Regions from separate parts of the Bradyrhizobium sp. USDA 3311 genome, predicted to be linked through region 1. Evidence: riboswitches for the same ligand, from Rfam matches in the RefSeq annotation. Region 1 holds a riboswitch; the other holds the start of a gene.
What was found. Region 1 has a riboswitch for cobalamin ahead of ACVWW6_RS35830 (energy-coupling factor ABC transporter permease). Riboswitches for the same ligand answer to the same signal wherever they lie in the genome.

Region 2: linked by a shared signal. The riboswitch ahead of metE (5-methyltetrahydropteroyltriglutamate--homocysteine S-methyltransferase) and the one ahead of ACVWW6_RS35830 (energy-coupling factor ABC transporter permease) in region 1 are both predicted to bind cobalamin.

The regions. Positions count from the first base shown of each region.
Region 1 is NZ_JBSSFI010000001.1:7,467,796-7,473,588, reverse strand. Features, by position in the region: gene ACVWW6_RS35850 (cobalamin biosynthesis protein) at 1-357, shown strand, start outside; gene cobM (precorrin-4 C(11)-methyltransferase) at 354-1,136, shown strand; gene ACVWW6_RS35840 (cobyrinate a,c-diamide synthase) at 1,136-2,446, shown strand; gene cobA (uroporphyrinogen-III C-methyltransferase) at 2,443-3,174, shown strand; cobalamin riboswitch at 3,225-3,439, shown strand; gene ACVWW6_RS35830 (energy-coupling factor ABC transporter permease) at 3,477-4,154, shown strand; gene cobF (precorrin-6A synthase (deacetylating)) at 4,201-4,950, shown strand; gene cobT (nicotinate-nucleotide--dimethylbenzimidazole phosphoribosyltransferase) at 4,961-5,793, shown strand, end outside.
Region 2 is NZ_JBSSFI010000001.1:9,100,799-9,106,591, forward strand. Features, by position in the region: gene ACVWW6_RS43315 (hemerythrin domain-containing protein) at 1-153, shown strand, start outside; gene ACVWW6_RS43320 (oxygen-independent coproporphyrinogen III oxidase) at 1,528-1,815, shown strand; gene metE (5-methyltetrahydropteroyltriglutamate--homocysteine S-methyltransferase) at 2,539-4,884, opposite strand; cobalamin riboswitch at 4,986-5,188, opposite strand.

The DNA.
Region 1 (5,793 bases):
GGGCTCGGATTCAGGCAGGATGTCACGCTGGCCTCGTTGCGTGAGGCGCTGCTGGCGGCGGGCGGCGCTGAAGGCCTTGCGGCGGTGGCGACCGTCAGCGACAAGGCCGATGCAGAAGCGCTGCAGCAGCTCGCGCGCGAATGCGGTGTGCCGATCAAGGCGGTATCGCCCGAGGTGCTGGCCGGCATCGACACGCCGACGCAGTCCAGGCTCATCGCGGAAAAGTTCGGGACCGGATCGGTCGCCGAGGCCGCGGCGCTCGCCGCGGCCGGCCCTCGCGCCCGATTGATTGCGGCGCGGGTGGTCTCGCAGGATCGCACCGCGACGGCCGCGATCGCGGAAGGAGACGGCGCATGACGGTGCATTTCATCGGCGCCGGGCCGGGCGCTCCCGATCTGCTGACGTTGCGCGGACGCAACCTGATCGCCGCCTGTCCGGTCTGCCTCTATGCCGGCTCGCTGGTGCCTGAGGGCGTGCTGGCGCATTGTCCGCCGGGCGCGCGGATCGTCAACACCGCGCCGTTGTCGCTTGACGAGATCATCGCCGAGATCGCCGCCGCGCATGCGGACGGCAAGGACGTCGCGCGCCTGCATTCCGGAGATCTCTCGATCTGGTCGGCGATGGGCGAGCAGCTCCGCCGCCTGCGCGCACTCGGCATTCCCTTCACCGTGACGCCCGGCGTTCCGTCTTTCTCGGCCGCCGCCGCGGCACTCGAGGTGGAGCTGACTTTGCCGGGGCTCGCTCAGACCGTGGTGCTGACGCGCACGCCGGGCCGCGCCAGTGCGATGCCCGAAAGGGAGAGGCTCGCCGCCTTCGCTGCGACCGGTGCGACACTCGCCATCCATCTGTCGATCCATCTGCTCGACCAGGTGATTGCGGAGCTGCTGCCTCACTACGGCGCGGATTGCCCGGTCGCCATCGTCTGGCGCGCGAGCTGGCCGGACCAGCGCATCGTCCGCGCCACGCTTGCGACGCTTGATGCCGCCGTCGGCACCGAGATGGAACGCACCGCGCTCATTCTCGTCGGCAAGACGCTTGGCGCCGCGGATTTCGACGAGAGCCGCCTCTATGCCGCCGACTACGACCGCCGCTATCGGCCGGTCGGCGCCGAGCCGCGCTTTCCGGAGGCCTCCTGATGCCGGCAGGGCTCGTCATCTCCGCGCCTGCCTCCGGTGTCGGCAAGACGACGCTGACGCTGGCGCTCGCGCGCGCCTGGCGCAATCGCGGACTGAGCGTGCAGTGTTTCAAGAGCGGGCCCGACTATATCGACCCCGCCTTCCATGCCGCTGCGACGGGCCGCGCCTCCGTCAACGTCGATAGCTGGGCGATGGATCGCGGGGGAATCGCGCATCTCGTCGGCCGCGGCGCCGACGCCGATGTCGTGCTTGCCGAGGGCTCGATGGGTCTGTTCGACGGCGTCGCCGCGCGTGGCGTCTCCGGCACAGGCGCCACCGCCGACATTGCGGAGATGCTGGGTTGGCCGGTGCTGCTGGTGATAGATCCCTCGGGACAGGCGCAGACGGCGGCGGCGATCGCTGCGGGCCTTCGCGACTACCGCCCGGGCGTGCGCCTTGCCGGCGTCGTGCTCAATCGCGTCGCCAGCCCGCGCCATGAAGACCTCGTGCGGCGCGCGCTTAACAACGCCGGCATTGCCGTGTTCGGCGCGCTGCCGCGCCATGCCGAGATCAGCCTGCCGAAGCGGCATCTCGGCCTGGTGCAGGCCGAGGAGCAGGCGGAGATCGGAAAACTGATCGACGAGGCCGCGCGTTTCGTCGCCGAGCATGTCGATCTCGATGCGGTGCTGCAATCGGCGGCCGCCTGGGCGCCGCAACCGGCTGCGAATGGGTTGAACGTGACGCCGCCCGGGCAGCGCATTGCGCTTGCCCGCGATGCGGCATTCTCCTTCGTCTATCCGCATATGCTGGAAGCCTGGCGCGCGGCGGGAGCCGACATCTCGACCTTCTCGCCGCTTGCCGATGAGGCGCCCGACGCAAGCGCCGATGTCTGCTGGCTGCCCGGCGGCTATCCCGAGCTTCATGCCGGGAAGATCGCGGCCAACGCGCGCTTTCGCAGCGGCTTGCGCGCCTTCGCCGAGACACGACCGGTGCATGGTGAATGCGGAGGCTATATGGTGCTCGGAACCGCTTTGACCGACGCCGACGGTGTCCGCCATGAGATGGCGGGCCTGCTCGGCCTGGAGACGAGCTTTGCCAAACGCCGCATGCATCTGGGCTATCGTCTCGCCGAACTCGCCGCACCGATGCCGGGACATCGCCCCGGCGCGCGCCTGCGCGGCCACGAATTCCACTATTCGACGATTGCCGCCCAGCCCGACACGCCGCTCGCGGTCGTGCACGACGCGACCGGTGCGGTCATCGCCGAGACCGGTTCGCGCCGAGGCAATGCCACCGGCACGTTCTTCCATCTGATCGCGGAGGACCGGTGAGCGGTTTTGTCTCCTTCATCTCCGCCGGTCCCGGCGACCCCGAGCTTCTCACGCTCAAGGGTGCCGCGCGGCTGCGCGAGGCCGATGTCGTGCTTTATGACGACCTCGCGTCCGGCGCGATTCTCGATCTCGCCCGTCCCGGCGCCAATCTCGTTGCGGTCGGGAAACGGGCCGGGCGGCCCTCGACCAAGCAGCATCACGTCAACCGCCTGCTGGTCGATTATGCCGCGACTGGCGCGCGCGTGGTGCGGTTGAAGTCGGGCGACGCCGGCATCTTCGGACGGCTCGAGGAGGAGCTCGAAACGCTGCGCGCGGCCGGCATCGGCTACGAGATCGTTCCCGGCGTCACCTCGGCCTGCGTGGCCGCTGCGCAAGCCGGCATGCCCCTGACGCGGCGCCACACCTCGCGCCGGGTGCAGTTCGTGACCGGAGCCGACGTCACCGGCGAGCTGCCGCAAAACCTGAACTGGGCGGCGCTGGCCGATCCGGAGGCGACCACCGTGGTCTATATGGGCCGCCGCACCTTTCCGGCGCTTGCCGCAAAATTGATCGCGCACGGCCTCGCGCCGACCACCCCGGCGCTGTTCGCCGAATCCCTCGGCCGCCCCGACGAGCGGCTGGTCCGCACCACGATTGCCGAGCTTGCCGAGCAGCTTGCGCGGGGCGGGGCTGCCTCGACGGCCGCCGTGATCCTGTTCGGCGCACTGGCGGGAGAATACCCGTCATGACGGCCACCGCCGCCGTTCGGCCCTTGACGCAGGCTGCGCGAAAGGGGCACACAGGACAAGCATGGTGCTCGAGGTGGCGCAAAGCGCCGGAGCATAATCGGGAATGGGGATGGGCGGACCCAATTGCGGCGCCCAAAACCTCAGCCGCCCCCGCGACTGTAAGCGGTGAGGGGCTCCGAACCGCCACTGGATCGCTAGGTCCGGGAAGGCCGGAGAACCCCAGTGAACCGCGAGCCAGGAGACCGGCCGTGCATGTTTTGAGGCCAAGGCCGTCGGGTGTGACGGCAGGAAAGGACTGAGCCATGCATATCGAACCCGGGATCGTGACGGGCGCCAAGCTCGTGTTGAGTTACGCAACCGGCATCGCCGCAGGCGGCGTTGCGCTCAAGCTCGCGGTCGAGACCGTGCGCGAACAGGGCATCACGTCGTTCGCGGCGCGGACCCTCGCCACCACCGGCCTCGTCTTCACCTTCTTCGAGATCCTGCCGCACTTCCCGGTCGGCGTGTCCGAGGTGCACTTCATCCTCGGCTCGACCTTGTTCCTGCTGTTCGGTGCTGCGCCCGCGGCCTTCGGCCTCGCGCTCGGCCTGCTGTTCCAGGGCGTCTTCTTCGAGCCGGCCGACCTGCCGCAATACGGCATGAACGTCACCACGCTGCTGGTGCCGCTGTTCGCGATCCAGGCGATCGCCACGCGGATCATTGCCCGCAACACCGCCTATGTCGATCTCAGGTATCGCCAGGCGCTGGCGCTTTCGACGACCTATCAGGCCGGCGTCATCGGCTGGGTGGCGTTCTGGGCGCTCTATGGCTCCGGTTTTGCTATGACCAACCTCGTCAACATCGCGACCTTCGCGGCCTCCTATGCGCTCGTCATCGTGATCGAGCCGCTGGCCGATCTCGCCGTGCTGGCGCTGGCGAAGTCGCTACGCGGCGTCACCGCGCCCGGCCTCGTCACCCCGCGCCTGCACAACGCGGCCTAAGAGACAAGCGAAAGGGCGGCCGTCATGGCCGCCCTTCGCGAATATGATGCTCACGCTCTCCCTGATAGGCATCGGTTGCGGCGATCCCGAGCAGCTCACGCACGCCGCGACCCGCGCCATCAACGCGGCCGATCTCGTCCTGATCCCGCGCAAGGGGAGCGCAAAGTCCGATCTCGCCGATCTCAGGCGGACGATCTGCGCGGATGTGCTGACCAGCGACAACACGCGTATCGCCGAGTTCGATCTTCCCGTGCGCGACGCTGGCGAGGCGGACTACCGCAAGGGCGTGGACGATTGGCACGATGCGGTCGCCGCGAAATGGTCGCAGACCATCACAAGCCATCTCGGAGGTAACGGCAGGGTCGCGCTGCTGATCTGGGGCGATCCTTCGCTCTACGATTCCTCGCTGCGCATTGCGCGCCGGCTCGATCCCTTGCCGACAATCGAGGTCATCCCCGGTATCACGTCGATCCAGGCGTTGTGCGCGGCGCATGCGCTGCCGCTGAACGACATCGGCGAGCCCTTTCTGGTCACGACAGGCCGCCGCTTGCGTGAAGGCGGCTGGCCGGTAAGCGCAGACACCGTGGTCGTGATGCTCGATGGTGGCACGGCGTTTCAGTCGCTCGATCCGGCCGGGCTCCAGATCTGGTGGGGTGCCTATCTCGGCATGCCCGATCAGATCATCATGTCCGGCGCGCTGGCCGAGGTGGGCCCGCGCATCGCCGCGCTGCGGCAGGAGGCGCGCGAGCGGCACGGCTGGATCATGGACTGCTACATCCTCAAGCGCAGGCCGTAAGCGAGGCAGCATGCTCCCCGAATGGGTCTACCATAAGTGCCCCGAAATCTCCGCGGTCCATCGCGACGCGGCGATCGTGCGGCAGGCGCAACTGACGAAGCCGACCGGCGCGCTCGGCCGGCTCGAGCAACTCGCGATCGAGCTCGCGGGCCTGCAAGCGACCGAGCAGCCACGCGCGGCACGCGTGCCGATCATCATCTTCGCGGGTGACCACGGCATCGTTGCGCAAGGCGTGTCGGCCTATCCGCAAGCCGTGACCATCGCGATGATGGCGAACTTCGCCTCGGGCGGCGCCGCGATCTCGGTGCTGGCGCGTGAGGTGGGTTCGCACCTGGAAGTCGTTGACGCCGGCACGCTGGCGCAGGAGGCGATGCCGGGAGTCGTCACCGACAAGCCGCGCAGCGGCACGCGCGATTTCAGCGTCGAGGCTGCGCTCACGCTCGCAGAGCTGGCCTTCGCCTTCGAGGCCGGCGAGCGTGCGGTTGCGCGCGCGGCAGCCAGCCAGCCCGATCTTCTGATCTTCGGCGAGATGGGCATCGGCAACACCACGACCTCGGCGGCGATCGCGGCGAGTCTGCTCGGCGTGAGCGCCGAGGAAATCGCGGGCAGCGGCACCGGCGTCGATGCCGCCGGCCGTGCGCACAAGGCGCGCGTGATCGATGCCGCGGTTGCGCGCCATGGCGTTGCGGCTGCGTCGCCCGAAAAAATCCTGTGCGCCGTCGGCGGCCTCGAGATCTCGGCCATTTGCGGTGCGATCATCGCGGCCGCGCAACGCCGCATTCCCGTATTGATCGACGGCTTCATCGTGTCGGTCGCGGCGCTGGCGGCCGTGCGCCTCAATCC
Region 2 (5,793 bases), 1.6 Mb from region 1:
TTCAGCGAGACAGCGACAGCGACTTCCGATGCACTAAGAGCGCATATTTTGCAATTGGAGCAAGAAGCTGAGTCCGAACGGAGCTCGGTCGCGTTGTCGTCCGCCAAGGCCGGCAACCCGCGACACGGCGCCGAGACGGATGGGGCGTATTGACCGCTGCCGTTTCACAGCAGGAAGTGGACCTCATGCTTGGGGGTGCTCACCGGCGCGCAGGCTGCCGTACTGCGAATATGGCTTCGGCGCAATAATCGCTTCCTCGACCACCGGTGCAAACGGCATGGCCGAACTTCCTGAGGTTTTGTTCCGGCACGTTCCACACTGGGACCGTTGCAGGTTCGGCATGCGCAGTAATATCGCACTAAACGGACGCCTCTCATTTCCGCCGACCGATAAGGACGGACGATAGCGGCCTCGGGGGCGGCGAAACACTCCCATTCCTTCCCCGCCCGGCATGCTCTGAATCATCCTGGTTCGGCTCACTGGACGCCAACTGCCACGTCCCGGTACGTTCAGCACGAACAGCAAGGCGTTGGGTGTCGATCGCCTCGCCCAGTTCTAGCGGGATTGGATCACAACGAGCTGTGGGGCTCCGCATCGTAAGGATGCTCATTCCCGGCGTGTGACCGCTTCATCGGAATCCAAGATACGATGTATGCCGCGTGCAGCATGCCCTACCAATTGCGCTGTGGAGTGGCCATAGCCATCAGCAAGACAGATATTTTGAGGCAGCGCAAAGCTTCTCCGGGCGTGTCCGATAATCGGACCCAGAAAGCAAGAAAGGCATCCGAATGCGACCGGACCTGGCACAATCCTAAGGGCAGCATCGCCTACCGCGCTACACCAGCTATCTGACGTCCCCGCATTTCTCAGCGTCAGTTCGCGAATTGGACCATCAAGCGTGGCTCAAGTCCTTGGGCGGGCGGCAATCCGCCTCGATCTACGTGCACCTGCATTTGGTCGAAGCATGTGCTGATACAGCGGCTGCCAGACGTCAGTCACGAAACGCGGCGAGCCGATCGCGACTATGCCTTCGGTCGATCGGTCACGCCGCGCCCGCGTCGGCCGGATCAATTTCGACCTGCTCTATGGCCTGTCCCGGCAGACAGTAAGCCTATATGCCTGGACAGCCAAATGCCTCGAGTTGCATCGGACCGGTTTGCCGCCTTTGGTACGCGCACATTCCTCCATTCAAAAAGCACCAACGCAAGATCGACGAATTCACTCTGCCGGACAGTGTCGAGCGCTACCCCCATTCGAAACGATCGCGGAAGCTTTAGTTGATGCTGGATACGTACGCATCGGCATCGATCACTTTGCTCTGCCGCACGAAAGTCTTGCCCGGGCGAGGCAGAAAGGCAGGCTGAAGAGCAACTTCCAGGGCTATACTGACGATTGCGCGGACGCCCTCATTGGTCTCGGCGCGGGCGCCATCGGGCGCATGCAACAAGGGTTCGCGCGAACGCTGTCTCGGCAAAGGACTACCTTGCTCTCATCACCGAGGATCGGCTCGCCACCGCAAAGGGCTATTTGCTGACGGATGAGGATCGCTTTCGCGCCGAGATCATCGAGCAAATCATGTGCGACATGGCAGTCGATCTCTCAGAGACATCCCGTCGTCACGGTCTGGATCCGAAGTTCGCCGTCGTCGATCGTTCTCGAATAGACAGCCTTATTGCAGATGGGGTCGTGCTGATTGACGATGCCCGGCTTTCCGTAGCTGATGGCGCAGAGTTCCGGTTCCTGGTCCGCAGCGTCGCATCGTCGTTCGACGCTCATCTTCCTCGGTGCGGGGCTACACACAGTCCGGCGGTCTAAACCGGCTGCGCCGAGCCGAGTCGTGTCGGGTTCGAAATCGCCATCACTTAACTGGCCTATTTTTGGCGCAGGACCACACTCACTTCTGAGTAGCACCCTATTGGCACCCGCCACCTTCAAGTTCGTGACGTTCTCTAACTCGTCCGCTCATAGAGCTCAAACACAGGCCCAAGCCGAAACTGACTATCGGTGGAACCGGTCGACCGACGACTGCCTTAATCAGGGTCCCAATCAACAGTAGCCGCTCATGCATTCGTACATTTGCGAGATCCTTTGAGCCCGGTTTTTCGTATCGCCGCGGTGATCAAGCATATCGTTTCCAGCCAGGAAGCGCACCAATTTGCGGGTGGCCCCCGCGGCGACCGCCGGCATCACTGCCCCTCGTTGCCGACGTGCTCATGAGCTACAAACCTTCGTGTAGACTTCTAAAACTCAGGCTATACGGTCGCATACCACAGCATAATTGAGCTTACGCTGAGCTTGTGCTTTAACTGGGCTCAGATTTTCGGCGAATGTCCTCGCCGTGATCGAACCGTCGGCTGTCCTCCCTCCGCCGATGGAAGTCGGCGCGATGCGCCAGCGGTCGTTCCTCCCAGACTTTCCTTCCGCCCGGCCCGCCAAGGCCGGGCTTTTTTTTGCGTTCCCAAGGCTCCCTCGAGATTATCGAGAGCGCAAATGACCACAAGCGGATCAGCTTTGTCGAGAAAAGGCCCAGGCCCGCGATCAACGGCCTAGCGGATCGGATGCAGCGCGCAATTCGCGGGCGGCAGCGACCATGTTCGCTAGCGCCGGCCGAACCTCCTCCCATTTGCGCGTCTTCAGGCCGCAGTCCGGATTGACCCAGAGCTGCGAATCCCGCAGCCGTGCCCGAGCCAATGCCATCAGCTCCTTCATTTCGCCCGTCTCGGGAACACGTTGAGAGTGGATGTCGTACACGCCTGGCCCGATCTGATTTGGATATTCGTAGTTCCTGAACGCGTCGAGTAGTTCCATTTTCGAGCGCGACGTCTCGATCGAGATGACATCCGCGTCCATTGCAGCGATCGCACTCATGATGTCGTTGAACTCCGAGTAGCACATATGCGTATGAATTTGCGTTTGATCGGCGACGCCAGATGAGCAGATGCGGAAGCAATCCACGGCCCAGTCGAGATAAGCCGTCCACTCCGATCGACGCAACGGCAATCCTTCGCGGAGTGCAGCTTCGTCGATCTGGATCATGGTCGCACCAGCGTTCTCGAGATCGCGGACTTCGTCTCGGATCGCGAGCGCAATCTGGCGGCAGATCTCGCTTCTGGGAATATCATCGCGAACAAAGGACCAGTTCAAGATCGTCACCGGTCCGGTCAACATCGCCTTCATCGGCTTCCTGGTTAGTGATTGCGCGTAGCGCCACCACTCCACGGTGATCGGCTTCGACCGCAAGACATCGCCAAACAGGATCGGTGGCCTGACGCAGCGCGAGCCGTAGGATTGCACCCATCCGTTCGTGGTAAATGCGAAGCCGGCGAGGTGCTCGCCGAAGTACTGCACCATGTCATTGCGCTCAAATTCGCCATGCACGAGGACGTCAAGACCGATATCCTCCTGCCAACGTACGGCGCGCGCAGTCTCCTCCTTGAGGAACCGGTCGTATTGCTCGTCGCTCATCGCGCCTCGTGCATGCGCTGCACGGGCATTCCGGACCTCTGTGCTCTGCGGAAACGATCCGATCGTCGTGGTAGGGAAAGCCGGTAGTCCGAAACGATTGCTTTGGATCTCGGCACGACGGGCAAATGGGCTGGCGCGCCGGCGCATGGTCTGGTCGATCGCTCTCATCCGGACAGCGACATTGGCATCACGGATTTTCGGGGAAGTCCGGCGGACAGTCGCGGCACATTCCGACTCGGCAAGAGCTAGCGCAGCATTCTGGTCGCCTGCGAGTGCCCGCGCCAGGGTTGCAAGCTCACGCATCTTCTGAACCGAGAAAGCAAGCCAACGCTTGACGTCGGAAGCGAGTCCGGTCTCGAGTTCAACATCGACCGGCACATGAAGCAGCGAACAGGATGGGGCGATCTGTACACGATCCTTGCCAAGCTTCGCAATCGCGGGTTCCAGCCGCTGCCGGAGCGACGACAAATTCGACCGCCATACATTCCGGCCGTCGATGACACCGAGAGACATGACAAGATCACTTCGGCCGCCAGCGATGATCTGATCCAATAACTCTGGCGCTCGAACCAGATCGAGGTGCAGTCCGGCAACTGGAAGGCTCAAGGCGGTGTCCAGATTGTCGCCTAGGTCGCCGAAATAGCTGGCAACCATGATCTTGATGGCCGGCCCCTCCTTCGCGAGCCGGTTATAAGCATGTAGCAAGGATTTTCGCGCCACCTCGCCCAGATCAAGAACCAGGCAGGGCTCGTCGAACTGAACCCACTTTGCCCCGCGTTTGGCCAATTCCTGCAGGACCTCGATATAGACCGGTATCAGATCGTCCAGTAGCGAGAGTGGCTGGAACGCAGGATCGGCACTCTTGCCGAGCTTTAGGAATGTGACCGGCCCGATCAGGACAGGGCGGGTCTGGAAGCCAAGGGCCTTAGCTTCCTCATACTCCTCGATCGGCTTGCGAGAGCACAGTCTGAAAGTCTGTCCCCCGTGAAACTCGGGGACCATGTAGTGGTAGTTGGTGTCGAACCACTTGGTCATCTCCTGCGCGGGTGCGCCAAATCCGCGCGGTCCGTGACCGCAACTCGCATCCTGGTCGTCGCATTGTGAACCGCGGGCCATGGCGAAGTACGTCTTGAGCGAAACGGACTCGGCTTTCGAGGCGTAGATGCCCGGGATGGCGCCAACCATGACACTTGTGTCGAGCACCTGGTCATACAGCGAGAAATCGTTCGATGGAATCACCGTGACGCCGATAGAATTCTGACGAGCCCAGTTCGCGGCACGCAGGCCAGCTGCGTCCTCGAGCAACTGCTGTTCGCTGCTTTTTCCGGCCCAATAGCTTTCGAGAGCGCGTTTGAGCTCGCGCCTTGGACCCATGCGTGGCGTTCCGAGCGTGGCAACCGGAAGGGAGAGAAGAGACATAGCGTTAACCCCATGTTGGGGGCAAAGGCCATGGCGGACGCAGGCAGGGGAAGTCGCGCGTGCGACGGCTGCTTAGCGCACCACCGGGACACCCCGCCCGCGGACGAATAGATGTCGGGGCAGGTCTCCTGGCTCGCGGGTCATCGCTGCTGTCCGGCCTTCCCGAAGCCGCGCAGGCTTCAGTGACATCGTTGGACAGCGGCTCGCCGCTCACAGTTGCGGGGGCAGCGCCGGCATTTTCACCGGCTTCCCTCTTAGCTCCGGATCAAATGCAAACCGGAGAACCTCGACGAGTTGGATTATCGGCAAGAGAACTCTTCCGTCAACCTCTCAGATTATATCTCAAGCTAACGCTGCGACATCTGCTACGGGAATGACGTGCATCTCTTTCGTTGACCACGATGTAGAAGCGCTCTCCAATCAGCGATGTCGGAATGACCATCGGAGCTGCGTGCGCGTGGGGCCGCACGCCAGATCGGTGGAAGGGGCAAATGCGGCTTGCGCGGTCGGGACTGCTGCCTCGAGCAGAACGCATTTGATGCGAGTCCCGGCTTCCCAGCGGTTCATCGAGCACGTCCGCCATCCAACCGCCTTCTCGACCAACAGGATCCGTATTGAATAGGCCTAAGACACCTGGCGAAAGTCAGCAACATACCGGCGAGCATGTTGATTTGCGGTGCGAGCCAGACTCCAAATGCTCGGCGTAAAGATCGGCTTGGCGTCGTTGGCCATCGAGTGCAAACCGCAGCTGACTGAGGCTGCTCTCGACTTCCGGAGCCGCCGCATATCGCGAAAGGAGCGCCAAACGCGCCGCGGCCCCGTGGCCACAAGCGCCCAAAGGCATGGCAGAGATCGAAAGCCCACATTCCTGCAACCGAACCAAACGGTTCAATGGCGGCAAACGTGCTC